2 regions of the Guptibacillus sedimenti genome follow, and region 2 is predicted to be linked to the other one. Evidence: a T-box and tRNA genes for the amino acid it is inferred to sense, from the RefSeq annotation. Region 2 holds a T-box; the other holds one or more tRNA genes.
The links. A T-box is a leader RNA that pairs with one kind of tRNA and senses whether it is charged. The one in region 2 lies ahead of serS (serine--tRNA ligase), so its partner is inferred to be a tRNA-Ser.

Region 1: it has a tRNA-Ser gene. The T-box ahead of serS (serine--tRNA ligase) is inferred to sense a tRNA for this amino acid. The anticodon was not compared.

What each region holds. Positions count from the first base shown of each region.
Region 1 covers NZ_JAQQWV010000016.1:1,102-8,694, reverse strand. Annotated here, with positions in the region: gene PQ578_RS22215 (homogentisate 1,2-dioxygenase) at 1-461, shown strand, start outside; tRNA gene PQ578_RS22210 (tRNA-Arg) at 568-643, shown strand; gene PQ578_RS22205 (hypothetical protein) at 812-2,077, shown strand; gene PQ578_RS22200 (hypothetical protein) at 2,160-3,146, shown strand; gene PQ578_RS22195 (cysteine hydrolase family protein) at 3,182-3,805, opposite strand; gene tadA (tRNA adenosine(34) deaminase TadA) at 3,894-4,424, shown strand; tRNA gene PQ578_RS22185 (tRNA-Ser) at 4,458-4,550, shown strand; RNA gene ffs (signal recognition particle sRNA large type) at 4,650-4,916, shown strand; gene dnaX (DNA polymerase III subunit gamma/tau) at 5,058-6,749, shown strand; gene PQ578_RS22170 (YbaB/EbfC family nucleoid-associated protein) at 6,791-7,111, shown strand; gene recR (recombination mediator RecR) at 7,123-7,593, shown strand, end outside.
Region 2 covers NZ_JAQQWV010000017.1:423-8,015, reverse strand. Annotated here, with positions in the region: gene PQ578_RS22285 (YaaC family protein) at 1-100, opposite strand, end outside; gene guaB (IMP dehydrogenase) at 217-1,674, shown strand; gene PQ578_RS22275 (D-alanyl-D-alanine carboxypeptidase family protein) at 1,825-3,165, shown strand; gene pdxS (pyridoxal 5'-phosphate synthase lyase subunit PdxS) at 3,353-4,240, shown strand; gene pdxT (pyridoxal 5'-phosphate synthase glutaminase subunit PdxT) at 4,314-4,907, shown strand; T-box leader at 4,974-5,178, shown strand; gene serS (serine--tRNA ligase) at 5,271-6,545, shown strand; tRNA gene PQ578_RS22255 (tRNA-Ser) at 6,755-6,847, shown strand; partial or broken gene PQ578_RS22250 (IS1182 family transposase) at 7,081-7,593, shown strand, end outside.

The DNA.
Region 1 (7,593 bases), on a different contig from region 2:
ATCCGCTTGATGTTGTTGGCTGGGATGGCTATCTCTATCCATGGAAGTTCAATATTAATGATTTTGAGCCGATTACAGGGAGAGTGCATCAGCCTCCGCCAGTCCATCAAACCTTTGAAGGGCATAATTTTGTTGTTTGCTCCTTTGTACCAAGGCTCTATGACTATCATCCAGATGCTATTCCAGCACCATATTTTCATAGCAATGTTGATAGTGATGAAGTGCTTTACTATGTAGAAGGCAACTTCATGAGTCGAAAAGGCATCGAGGAAGCTTCGATTACGCTTCACCCTTCAGGCATTCCACACGGTCCACATCCGGGGAAAATTGAGGCAAGCATCGGCAAAAAAGAAACGCTCGAGCTTGCAGTCATGATCGACACGTTCCGACCGCTTAAAGTCATCGAACAGGTGCAGCAGTATGAAGATAAAAATTATATGAAGAGCTGGGTTACAGAATAACTAATTGGGGAAATGTACGGACATCGCGCGGTCTATCGATCGCGCGATAATTATTTTGCACGATGCTTTTGCTTTATAAGATTTTGTTGTATAATGTTAGTCATTCGGCCCCGTAGCTCAGGGGATAGAGCAACGGTTTCCTAAACCGCAGGTCGGAGGTTCGATTCCTCTCGGGGCCACCATTTAAATCCTTATGAGATAAGGGTTTTTTATTTTGCCTTTCTTACCCTCAATTTTCTTCATTCCTCTTTTTCTACTCACTTTAACGATATGCACAACTACATAAAAGGAAACATTGCCCTGTATAGCGAAAGAGTAACGAACGATTCAGTGGAAATGAGTGAATTAGTATGGGGAAGCGTAAATGGCTTGCGCTCATTGTTCTTTTAGGAGCGGCATTTATTACGTTTACAGTCATTGGAAAGGACAAGAGTGTATCCGATGACGTTTTAACTGTGGAAAAGGTTGAGGACATCGTTCCTTATTTTATAAAGACAACTCCCGGGCTTGAACTCGCGATTCAGTCTGGAGACTATCAATCATTAAAAGATATGCCACTGCGAGATGATTTTAAAATAAACTTGGATGGTGTCTGGTATTCTCGACATAACGTCTATGTTTTCTATCATGTTGATGTGTCGAATAGTGAATTTGTCTTAACAAGAAATAGAGAAGATCTTCCGAAAATCGATCAGCTTGTGATGGACGATCCTTCTGGTGAAGCATCTGGATTGGAACTCGTTGAAACAGAAGAAGGTGTTCTATTTGAAGGTGACTATTATATGAAGGGAACGTTTCAATCTGTCGCTCATTCCGAGACGAACGAACCACTTCGAAATTGGAACGGAGCACTTACAACGATCGTAAGTGGAAATCGTTCAGCTAAGGTTAACGTCCCTATCTCTTATGAATATAAAAAGGAAACAAAGAATACGAAACAGATTAATGAAACAAAGAGATTTAACGATACTACAGTAACGGTTTCTCGATGGGAGGAGACGGCTTCTGATCGTCGGCTCATATTAGAGATCGATTCTCCTTTTTCGACAATCCCTCATATTGAATTGAAGGTATCCGACAAGGAGAAAGAGATAGCCCCGTTATTAGTGGAGAAGCTAAGCGGCGGGCAATACTCAGCTTCTTTTCCAGCTGGAACGAAGCTACCTGAAGCTATTCACCTCGATGGGCTGATTGCCAACTTTTCAAAGGAAGTAAGCTTTGACGTTGACCCGAATCAGTACGAAATCTATAAGCAGATTAAAGAATCAACGTACTCACATCAGTTAGCTGAGCCGATCACATCGATTTATGGATCTGAGATCGTTAAAGATACACTCTTTTACAACGAGGATGGTGTCACTTTTAACTTACTGGTGAATTCAGTTATTTCTGAAGCGCCATACGTAAATATGAAGTATAAAAAGCAGGTCAAAATCGAAGCGATGAATGAAAAGGGAGAAATTCGCAATCTAAACTTACTTGATAGGGAACAAGATCGAATTGTATTCATGATTGATCGTGGTTTCTATGAAAGGTCTGAAAGCATTCAAGTTAATATCACAAACCTACCTGTGTATGTGAAAACAGACTGGACGATTAATGCTTATTTTAAGTAGGAAACATTGTTAAAAAATGCAAGCTAAAGCGACCTAAAGGTGATATGATAGAAGTAGTTTGGAGAGTTGGGAGGATTTTAAGTTGGACGATTGGAAAGGGACATTGGCTGAATTATTTCGTGCCGTTGGGATCAATCTTAAATCAGAGCTTTCTCCCGTGATTGATGGTTTACAATCCGTATTCGCAGATAATCCGTGGGGACAGCTTTTCTTATTATTACTTATCCTTCTCATCGCTGCTCAGGGTATGAGTGCGATTGCTCGGCAATATGACCGTGCTTTTAGGCAAACGATTGAGCGGAAGATGGAAACTAATTCACATCTACATAATTTTTTTAAAGGGTTCTTGCATCATAAACGTTCGGAAGGGTGGATGCATGATGCGGCCTGGCAGCAAAAAGAGCTGCAGCGTTTTGACTTATATGAGCTCGAATGGTTAAAAGCAGAGCTTGCGACAGCAGAAAATGACTTTCGTGATTATCGTCCTCAAACTTTTTTAGCAGGCATTCTTTTTTCGATAGCCGTTCTTTTTCTCATTTGGTACTATGACTGGACGATTTTTGAAAAAGACCTTCTAACCATTTTGCTACCTGTTCTTATTGTCACATGGTGTATGGGGCTTGTTTTCTATAAAGTGGGGATTAAGAAACGCTTCTATCAATCTCTAAATACAAGTGTCCAATTGGCGATGTCGACGAAAAAGGTTCAGGATGTGATGATGTATATTGATTCTGATCTAAAGCGATATAAAACAGAGCGTGTGACGACTGACGGAGGGTATTACGAAGTTGTTCGTTGTATGACTTGTCTTTACCATTCAAAGTATCTTGAAGAAGTGCGCTTCCAGATCAATGACACGACCCTTACCTTTACAGCGAAAGAGCGTGTGATTGAAGTAACTGTGAATAGTGGGTACGGTCATTCCTTCTTAATTGATCGTCTTGAGTTTAGAGATGGCTACTGTCAAAGCCTTCGTAAAGGCAGCAAACTTTTCGATGATAAATTAATGGTCACTTATTTAAATGCTGCCTTTGAGCAAAGGCCTGCTTACTTTCAAACAAGCTCTTAATGATTGGCCTCTCTTCTACGGAAGAGGGGCTTTTCTTAACCTTCATAAGCTGTTATTGTGTTGCGTTGGTTCGCCTTTTCAATCAGCTTGTCAAGGTTTAATTCACTAGAAGCCTGAGTGTTGGCTTTTAAGTTTCCTTCCATTAAACGAAGGGCATAATCATTGTCTTCTTTGACGTTAGACGCACAGCAATCGGATGGAATATAAAGATCATATTCTCTCATGTATGCATCGTTTGCAGTAAACAGCACACAAATGTTTCCTGCAAAACCAGTTAGAATGAGAGTGTTAACGTTCAAATACTTCAGTAGTGTTGAAAGTGGTGTTGAAAAAAAGCCAGAGTGCTTTGGCTTAACGACTGTGTAATCATCATCTTCTGGCTCAAGACGATCAACTAGGTGTTGTCCTTTTGCCTCGGCGGCATAGTTAATCACCTTTTTGAAATCAGATTGCCATAAGCCGTAATTATCATTAACATAGATCACAGGCATTCCTTTTGATTTTGCCTGTTCTTTTAACGATTTAATATTGTCAGCTGCTTCCTCTGTGTATCTTGCTAGAAGTTCAGCATCTTCAAAATCCATCGTATTGATTACATCGATTAATAAAAGTGCAGCGGAAGTGTCTTGGTGGCTATGTTCGATATGTTCTTTGCTCAACGGAACTCCTCTCCTTTAAATAAATTGGAATAATATGTAGTTTACCCAAACTGTTCTTAGATAAAACGACTGTAAAGGAGTGAATGGAATGGAGGATCACCTTGAAAAAGATGAATATTTTATGCGACTAGCAATAGCCGAAGCTGACAAGGCTTCTGCTATTGGAGAAGTGCCAATTGGCGCAGTGATTGTAAAAGATGATGAAGTGATTGCGTCAGCGTATAACCTTAGGGAAACAGAACAACGATCTGTAGCGCATGCTGAGCTGCTTGCTATTGATGAGGCTTGTCGTAAAGTAGGGTCCTGGCGATTAACTGGCTGCACGCTCTATGTTACGCTTGAGCCATGTGCGATGTGTAGTGGCGCCATTGTTTTATCGAGAGTGGAGCGAGTAGTGTATGGTGCTTCCGATCCGAAAGGCGGTTGTGCTGGTACGCTAATGAATCTTCTTGATGATAGCCGATTTAATCATCAAGCTGCTGTCACGGCTGGTGTATGTGAAGGGGAATGCGGAACGATGTTATCGACATTTTTTCGCCATTTACGATTAAAACAAAAAGAAGAAAAGCGGCGTAAGAAGGAACTATTATCATTCATTGAAAATCCTGAAGAGACATGATATAGTTTTTCTGTCAGCGAGACAACGATTGATGGAGGCGTACCCAAGTCTGGCTGAAGGGGGCTGACTCGAAATCAGTTAGGACGTTCACACGTCGCGGGGGTTCAAATCCTCTCGCCTCCGCCATTTACATTTAATGGAGTATTTGGCCTGTTGCTAAAATGGTCGAAATGCGATATACTTTATCTTGCACCATTCGAGTGCACAACATTATTATCAAATTTGCCGTGCTAGGTGGGGAATTAGCGGTGCCCTGTACTCGCAATCCGCTATAGCGAGACTGAATCCCTTCCCGAGGTTTAGCCACTGCAGGGTCTGACCTGAATAAGTGGTGTTGACATTCGGGTCCTGCGCAACAGAGTCCTATGAATCCTGTCAGGTCCGGAAGGAAGCAGCAGTAAGTAGGTACCCTCTGTGTGCCGCGGGAGTGCCCGGATCGAGCTAACTGTTCAGGTAACGCCTGTGGTGGCTTTATCGAAGGAAGGTGCACGGTTTACTTAATTTAAATGCTCAAACTCACTCTTTTAAAAGGGTGAGTTTTTTAGTATCGTTTTGGTAGGATTGTCTTTTGAATTAAAGGCGATGAAACGGTATAATAGAAACGTATGAAGAGGTTAGGAGGAGAGTAGGCGAATGAGTTATCAAGCGCTATACCGCGTTTGGCGACCGCAAACGTTTGAAGATGTGGTTGGTCAAAAGCATGTTACAAGAACAATTCAGAACGCACTCATGCAGCAAAAAATCTCTCACGCCTATTTGTTTACAGGACCTCGAGGAACGGGAAAAACGAGTGCTGCCAAAATTATTGCGAAGGCGATTAACTGTGAGAAGGCACCAGTAGCTGAACCGTGCAATGAATGTTCAGCGTGTCTTGGCATCACTGATGGATCAATTTCTGATGTCATAGAAATTGATGCGGCTTCTAATACTGGGGTCGACGACATTCGTGATATTCGCGATAAAGTGAAGTATGCACCAAGTTCTGTTTCTTATAAGGTGTATATCATAGATGAAGTTCACATGCTTTCAACAGGAGCATTTAATGCTCTTCTTAAAACATTAGAAGAACCTCCAAAGCATGTGGTGTTTATCCTTGCAACGACGGAGCCTCATAAAATCCCATTAACGATCATCTCAAGGTGTCAGCGTTTTGATATGAGAAGGATAACAGCGCAGGACATTGTGGGACGGTTACAAACCATTATTCACGCGCAGGATATTGAGGTAGAAGAAGATGCTCTTTATCAAGTCGCTCGAGCAGCAGATGGCGGAATGCGAGATGCTTTAAGTATTCTTGATCAGGCGATCTCATATAGTGAGGCGGAAGTTGTATTAGATGATGTGCTTGCTGTAACAGGAAGCGTGTCTCAAAAAATGATTTCAAAAATCGCATTGGCTTTCCATCATAAAGATGTGGCGGAAGCATTGAATGCAGTGGAAGAATTAATGGATCACGGGAAAGATGCTGCACGTTTCCTTGAAGATCTGATCTATTACTATCGTGATTTATTACTTTATCAAACGGCCCCTCAGCTTGAAGAGGTTGTTGAACGAGTGAAAATTGATGAAACGTTTCAGCAGTTAGGTGACCAATCAGCGAAAGATTGGATCTACAAGGTGATCGAGACGTTGAATCGTAGTCAGCAAGAGATGAAGTGGACAAACCATCCGCGGATTTTCCTTGAATTAGCTCTCGTACAAATTTGTCAGGATGAAACCAGCAGTCAGAGTCAACCTGCTCAAGATCAGAGCGAATTGCTTGAACGTATTCAGAAGCTTGAGGGTGAACTGAAGACACTGAAAGAGCAAGGTGTTACGGTTAAACAAGAAGAGACAAGTGAACCGAAACAGAAGAAACAATTTAAACCTTCCAGACAGAAATCTGGTGTATCTCATGGTAGAATAAAAGAGATGCTGAAGAAAGCGACCAAGCAGGATTTAATGAAAGTAAAAAGTGTTTGGGGCGAAGTGATGGAAAACGTCCGTCAGGAAAAAGTCTCTGCTCACGCCTGGTTAAAGGATAGCGAGCCAGTTGCAGCTACCGATAACTCCTTCTTGCTATCTTTCCAGTACGATATGCACTGCCAGATGGCAACGAAAGACAACATTCGCGGTACGCTTGAACAAGTACTTTCACGGACGATCGGCAAACAGCTTGAAATGGTTGCTATAGTCGAAACAGAGTGGAAGGAAATCCGCGCTGAGTTCTTGAAGACAAGAGATGAACCAGAACCCGACGAAAATGGTGGGGAGCCAGCAGAAGATCCATTAATTGCTGAAGCAAGACGCCTTGTTGGCGATGATTTATTAGATATTCAAACTTAAAATGAACGATAACTAAGGAGGAATTTTTTATGAAACGTGGTATGGGTGGCGGAGGAAACATGAATAACATGATGAAGCAAATGCAGAAGATGCAGAAGGATATGGCAAAGGCACAAGAAGAACTGAAAGACAAAGTCGTTGAAGGTTCAGCTGGCGGCGGCATGGTTCTTGTTAAAGCGAATGGCCATAAGGAAATTCTGGAAGTTATTGTAAAAGAAGAAGTTGTTGATCCAGATGACATTGATATGCTACAGGACCTTGTTCTTGCTGCAACAAATGATGCGCTACGTAATGTTGACGAGCTGGTAAACAAAGACATGGGTAAATTTACGCAAGGGCTTAATATGCCAGGAATGTTTTAGGGGGAACGCAGGTGCATTATCCTGAACCAATCTCAAAACTGATCGACAGTTTTATGAAGTTGCCGGGAATCGGACCAAAAACGGCGGTCCGCCTGGCTTTTTTCGTTCTTGAAATGAATGATGATGACGTGCTTGATTTCGGAAAGGCGTTAGTCAATGCGAAGCGTCAGCTAACGTATTGCTCTGTTTGTAATCACATTACTGATACGGATCCGTGTCGGATCTGTTCAGACACTCATCGAGATGAAACCGTTATTTGCGTCGTTCAAGATGCGAAAGATGTCATCGCTATTGAGAAAATGAAAGACTATACGGGCCTTTATCACGTGCTTCATGGCGCTATTTCTCCTGTAGAAGGAATTGGTCCGGAGGATATTAAAGTGCCAGAGCTTTTGAAACGTCTACAGGATGATAAGGTGACGGAAATCATTCTTGCCACAGATCCTACAATTGAAGGGGAAGCAACAGCAATGTATATTGCT
Region 2 (7,593 bases):
GAAGTTCAATTTTAGAATAACATTCCTTTAAATATTGCTGAACATATGAAGCAGAGTGATAAGCTAAGTTGGCTGAGTGTTGATGTCCAGAATATCCCATAGGAAACCTCCATGTTTGATAATTCAAACTTATTCTATCTTTCTTGACAGTAGTTTAACCAATTGATAAGCTACTAATAAAATTTCGGACAATTCGATTAGAGGAGGATGAAAGGGATGTGGGAAACAAAATTTGCTAAAGAAGGGTTAACCTTCGATGATGTGTTATTAACGCCAGCTTTTTCAGATGTACTACCGAGGGAAGTATCGGTGAAAACTCAGTTAACAAAAGACCTTGAACTAAATGTACCAATTATTAGCGCAGGTATGGATACAGTTACAGAAGCACCGATGGCGATCTCAATGGCAAGACAAGGTGGTCTAGGAATTATCCATAAGAGCATGTCAATGGAAGAGCAAGCTGAGCATGTTGATCGTGTGAAACGATCTGAAAGTGGTGTTATTACTGATCCTTTCTTCCTTACACCAGAGCATCAAGTATTCGATGCTGAGCACCTCATGGGCAAGTACCGCATTTCAGGAGTTCCTATTGTGAATGATGAGCGCAAACTTGTTGGTATTCTTACTAATCGTGATCTTCGTTTTATTGAAGACTACTCTATTCAAATTAAAGATGTGATGACAAAAGAAAATCTTGTTACAGCTCCAGTCGGAACAACATTAAAAGAAGCTGAGCGCGTCCTACAAAAACACCGTATTGAAAAGCTTCCTCTAGTAGATGAAGACGGTACGTTAAGAGGTCTTATTACCATTAAAGATATTGAAAAGGTTATTCAGTTTCCACAGTCTGCTAAAGATAGCAGAGGCCGCTTACTAGTAGGAGCTGCTGTGGGGAATACAACAGATGCACTTAAGCGAGTTGAAAAGCTTGTTGAAGCCGGTGTGGATGTAATTGTATTAGATTCTGCACATGGACACACTGAAGGCATAATGACAAAAGTAAGTGAAATTAAAAGTGCTTACCCGAACCTTCCAATTATTGCAGGTAACGTTGCTACTGCAGAAGGAACAAAAGCTCTAATCGAAGCAGGAGCAGATGTTGTAAAAGTAGGAATCGGACCTGGTTCTATTTGTACAACTCGTGTGATTGCAGGTGTTGGTGTACCTCAAATCACTGCAGTCTATGAATGTGCAACAGAGGCACGCAAGCATGGTATTAGCATTATTGCAGATGGAGGCATTAAGTTCTCAGGAGATATCGTTAAGGCGATTGCAGCAGGTGGTCATGCCGTCATGCTTGGTAGCATCCTTGCAGGTGTAGATGAGAGCCCAGGCGAACGTGAAATTTATCAGGGGCGTCAATTTAAAGTCTACCGTGGAATGGGATCAATTGGAGCGATGGAAAAGGGAAGTAAAGATCGTTATTTCCAGGAAAATATGTCTAAGCTCGTTCCTGAAGGAATTGAGGGACGTGTTCCTTATAAAGGACCTCTTACTGATACAATCCATCAATTAATCGGTGGGTTACGATCAGGAATGGGATACTGTGGAACAAAAACTCTAAATTCTCTACGTGAGGACAGTCAGTTTGTACGAATCACTGGAGCTGGGCTCCGTGAGAGCCACCCACACGATGTTCAAGTGACGAAAGAAGCACCAAACTACTCAGTCTAAATAGGGCTTTAGACGGAAGTTATAACAGCTGTGTGACAAAAACAACCGAATATATTCGAAAAGTAGATAGGGGACTTTCCTCTATCTATTTTTTTAATTTTAGGTGTGATAGAATAGCGGTTATGTGAGACTTATTTGGAGGTGTAGGGGTTGAAAAACCTTGGTTTGAAAGCCATGACCGTAGCCATGGCGATGGTATTATTACTAGCAGGAACATTTGGTGGAGGCAATACTGCAGAGGCTGCAGAAGCGCCTGACATCAAAGCGGAAGCATCAATCTTAATAGATGCAAGTTCAGGGAAAATTTTATATCAAAATAATCCTGAATTAACGCTCTCACCTGCAAGTATGACAAAGATGATGTCGGAGTATTTAGTACTTGAAGCGATTAGTAAAGGTGAAGTTAGTTGGGATGAGAAAGTTACTGTAAGTGATACGATTCAAAAGTTATCTCAGAACCGTTCTCTTTCAAACGTACCACTTCGTGTGGGTGAACAGTATACAGTTAAGGAATTATATGAAGCAATGGCAATTTATTCTGCAAATGCTGCCACAATGGCACTTGCTGAGCACATTGCAGGGACAGAAACGAAGTTTGTCGAAATGATGAATGCCAAAGGAAAAGAAATGGGCATGAAAGAATACAAGTTCGTGAATAGCTCAGGACTAAATAACAGAGACCTTTTAGGAAATCATCCGGCTGGTGATGCGGATGAAGAAAATATGATGTCTGCACGTTCCACAGGGCTTCTTGCATATCATCTTCTAAAAGATTATCCAGAAGTGCTTGAAACTACGAGTACGCCTGTGAAAGAATTCCGTGAAGGTACAGATGATCAAATTACCATGAAGAACTGGAACTGGCTTCTTCCTTCTCTTATCTATTCAAATAAGTACAAAGTAGAAGGAATTGACGGGCTTAAAACAGGATCAACTGATTTAGCTGGCTTTGCCTTTACAGGAACAGCAAAACAAGGGGATATGCGATTAATTTCAGTTGTTATGAAAACCGACTCTTATGAAGCTCGCTTCGAAGAGACCTCAAAATTGCTGAATTATGGTTTCGATCAATTTGAACAAAAAACAATTGTTTCTAAAGGCGATAAAGTAGATGGAGAATCATCCGTTAACGTCGTAAAAGGAAAAGAAAAAGAAGTTGGCGTAGCTGCTGGGGAATCGTTTAATACTGTAACTGTAAAAAACACGGAAGAACCATTTGAACTTAGCTACGAATACGACAAGTCTCTCCTTAACGAAGATGGAGAACTAACTGCACCAATTAAAGAAGGCGACCAAGTTGGAACAGTTGTCTTAAAAGCAACAGGGGAAGATTTTGGTTACATAACAGGGGACAAAGGTTCGTCAGTACCTCTTGTAGCAACTGAATCAGTTGAAAAAGCAGGTTGGTTTACCCTTACTATGCGAGCAATTGGTGGTTTCTTCTCTGGTGTGTGGACGAGTGTAGCAGATGCAGTGACAGGACTGTTTTAACTTATAATAACAAGCATAATTGGTAAAAATACTCTTCGATTAGGTAATCGGGGAGTATTTTTCTAAATCTTTTACGAAATCACCGCACATGTGATAGGACAAGTCATAAAAAAATGTTACAATAAAAGCGTTTGATAGATGTCGTGTATAATAGACGTTTCTAAGTATAGATATGGGAGGAATATAGATGAATCAACAAACAGGTACAGATCGTGTAAAACGTGGTATGGCTGAAATGCAAAAAGGCGGCGTTATTATGGACGTTGTGAATGCAGAGCAGGCGAAGATTGCAGAAGAAGCTGGTGCAGTAGCAGTAATGGCACTAGAACGAGTACCATCTGATATTCGTGCAGCAGGCGGCGTAGCACGTATGGCTGATCCTACAATTGTAGAGGACGTTGTGAATGCCGTATCCATTCCGGTAATGGCAAAATGCCGTATTGGTCATATTGTAGAAGCACGCGTTCTTGAATCAATGGGCGTTGACTACATTGATGAAAGTGAAGTTCTTACGCCAGTTGACGAAGAATTCCACCTTGATAAACGTAAGTACACAGTTCCATTTGTATGTGGAGCGCGTAACCTTGGTGAAGCACTGCGCCGCGTAGGTGAAGGTGCAGCAATGCTTCGTACGAAAGGCGAACCTGGAACTGGTAACGTTGTTGAAGCTGTGCGTCATCAGCGTCTTATTCAATCCCAAATTCGTAAAATTTCAAGCATGTCTGAAGATGAATTGATGACTGAAGCGAAAAACCTTCAGGCGCCATTTGAGCTTCTTCTTCAAATTAAAGAGCTTGGACGTCTACCAGTTGTTAACTTTGCTGCTGGTGGTATCGCAACACCTGCAGATGCAGCGTTAATGATGGAACTTGGTTCTGACGGCGTATTCGTTGGTTCTGGAATTTTTAAATCAGATAATCCTGAGAAGTTCGCTAAAGCGATTGTTGAAGCAACAACTCACTATCAGGATTACGAATTGATCGCAAACATTTCCAAGAACCTTGGTATCGCAATGCCAGGAATTGAAATTTCTTCACTTAAGCCATCAGACCGTATGCAAGAGCGCGGCTGGTAAAATCATTGATCCCCCACCTGCGTAACGTAAGGTGGGGTTCTTACTTAGATAAAGAGAAGGAGTCGAGAGCAGTATGGTGAAAGTCGGGGTCCTTGGACTGCAAGGTGCGATCAGAGAACATGTGAAAGCACTAGAAACAAAAGAAGCAGAAATCATTGTGGTAAAACGTGTTGAACAGCTTGAGGATTTAGATGGACTCGTGCTGCCTGGTGGGGAAAGTACGACAATGCGTCGTTTAATTGATCAGTATGGATTTCTAGAGCCTCTTAAGGCTTTTGCATCAGAGAAGCCTATTTTCGGCACATGTGCTGGATTAATCCTTCTTTCAAAGCATATTGAAGGTGTGGATGGATCTCATATTGGCGTCATGGATGTAAGGTCTAAAAGAAATGCTTTCGGACGACAGCGTGAAAGTTTTGAAGCACCGTTATCAATTAAAGGACTAGAAGAAGACTTTATTGGTGTCTTCATTCGTGCTCCATATATTGAAGAAGTTGGAGAAGATGTTGAAGTGCTTGCTACGTTTAATGAAAAAATCGTAGCGGCACGTCATGGACGTTTTCTTGCGTGTGCTTTTCATCCAGAACTAACGGACGATGATCGCATGCATCAGATGTTTATTGACATGGTTCTGGAGTTTAAGAAAGAAGGACTTGCAACGGAGTAACTTTTCGTGTAAATTATTACGTACCAAGAAGAAGAGAATTCTTTTTCTGCAAATGACGAATGATAAACGAAAACGTTGACGGGAAATAGTAATAGATGTTCAATGCCAAGAGAGTCGATGTGTGGTGTGAATCGATCATTGAACCCTGTGAATCCATCCCTGAGTAGGAAGCTGAATGAAGTAAGCTTTCTCGGAGCAGACCGTTATTCTGTTAAGAGGCAGACAATTGTCTGCAATCAGGGTGGCAACGCGGGTAGCTCTCGTCCCTTTATAGGGGATGAGGGCTTTTTTGTATTCAAAAACCATACTTTCACTCTAGATAGGTTAACGGGTTTATCATTCATTAATAAAGGAGGAAAAAGCATGATCGATTTAAAGTATTTGCGTAAAAATTTTGAAGAAGTAAAAGTAAAGCTGTCAAAGCGTGGGGAAGATCTAGTCGGTCTTGATCGTTTTGAAGAGCTTGATCAGCGCAGAAGAGAGCTTATCGCTGAAACAGAGCAGTTAAAAGGACAGCGTAATGAAGCTTCTAAAAACGTGGCGGTATTTAAACGCGAGAAGAAAGATGCCGATCACCTTATTAAAGAAATGCGTGAAGTTGGCGATAAGATTAAAACCATTGATGAAGATCTTCGCACTGTTGAGACAGAGCTTGAACAAATTCTTCTTCAAATCCCAAACATCCCTCATGATAGCGTACCTGTAGGTGAGACGGAAGATGATAACATCGAAATCCGTACATGGGGAGAGAAAAATGATTTTGCTTTTGAAGCAAAGCCTCACTGGGATATTGCAACCGATCTTAATATCATTAACTTCGAACGTGCAGCAAAAGTAACCGGAAGCCGATTTGCTTTCTATAAAGGTGCTGGAGCGCGTCTAGAACGTTCTTTGATTAACTTTATGATGGATCTACATGAATCTGAGCATGGCTATGAAGAAATTCTTCCTCCATACCTTGTGAACCGTGAAAGCATGACTGGTACTGGTCAGCTTCCTAAATTTGAGGAGGATGCCTTTAAAATTCGTGAAGAAGATTACTTCTTAATTCCAACAGCTGAAGTACCGGTAACAAACTTCCATCGTGATGAAATTATGGACGGAGAAGATCTTCCACTTGCTTATACAGCTTACAGTGCTTGCTTCCGTTCTGAAGCTGGTTCTGCAGGGCGCGATACTCGTGGACTGATTCGTCAGCACCAATTTAATAAAGTAGAGCTTGTCCGTTTCGTGAAGCCTGAAGATTCTTATGACGAGCTTGAAAAGCTTACGGGGCATGCAGAGAAAGTACTTCAGCTATTAGGACTTCCGTATCGCGTTATGAGCATGTGCACCGCTGACCTTGGCTTTACTGCAGCGAAGAAATACGATATTGAAGTTTGGATCCCAAGCTATGGTACGTATCGTGAAATCTCTTCTTGCAGTAACTTTGAAGACTTCCAGGCACGTCGTGCAGGTATTCGCTTCCGTCGTGAAAAGAATGGAAAGCCAGAATTCCTTCATACGTTAAACGGCTCTGGCCTTGCGATCGGGAGAACTGTTGCCGCAATCTTAGAGAATTACCAACAAGAAGATGGCTCAGTTATTGTCCCTGAAGTACTTCGTCCATATATGGGTGGGCGTGAAGTGATTAAATAAAAGTGATAAAGAGCAGAGTCATCTCTGCTCTTTATTTTTAGATAAGAATCGTGTATAGTAAAAGAAGCTAATTTTCGACGAAGTTCTTCATCAATCATCAATTTACATACCTGAAAAACTTTTTGAAAAAGTTTTGGGATATCGTTGACATTATTCTAATACGATGATATTATATTACTTGTCGCAGTTAGTTAATAACTTCTTCACACGGAGGAATACCCAAGTCTGGCTGAAGGGATCGGTCTTGAAAACCGACAGGGGCTTAGTCGCCCGCGGGGGTTCGAATCCCTCTTCCTCCTCCATTTACTAATTAATAACCAACGCGCATATAATTTGGAGATTATATTTCGACCGCTGTCATCGCCGACAGCGGTTTTTCTATGTGCAATTATAGTGAGATAAGAAAAAAGCTATCCAATTGGATAGCTTCAGGCTGTCGAGAAAGTCTCGACAGCCTGTTTTTTTTATCTCATTTCCCTCAATTATCCATTTTTTTGTTATCCTATAGGTAGATTCTATTTAGGCGGTGATTTTAATGTTCCAATCTAGACAAAATCGACAAAACGAATTAGAAATGGTGACCATTGAAGAGCTCGTCCCTGAAAACCACTTACTTCGAAAAATTGACCACTACATAGACTTTTCCTTTATTCCCGAGAAAGTCCGTCCTTACTATTGTGAAGATAATGGCCGACCCTCTCTAGACCCTCTTGTGTTATTTAAAATGATGTTCATTGGCTATATTTATGGCATCCGTTCTGAGCGAGAATTAGAACGCCAAATTCAAACGAATGTCGCTTATCGTTGGTTTCTTGGCTTAAATTTAACAGACTCGGTGCCTCACCACTCCACCATTAGCTGGAATCGCAGAATGAGATTTCATGAGACTGATATCTTCCAGGAGGTCTTTGATGAAATCGTTCATCAAGCGATGAACCACCGAATGGTTTCGGGTCGCGTGCTTTATACGGACTCAACCCATTTAAAAGCAAACGCCAATAAAAAGAAGTTTTCCAGAAAAGAAGTTCACGTCGAAACGGCCGATTAT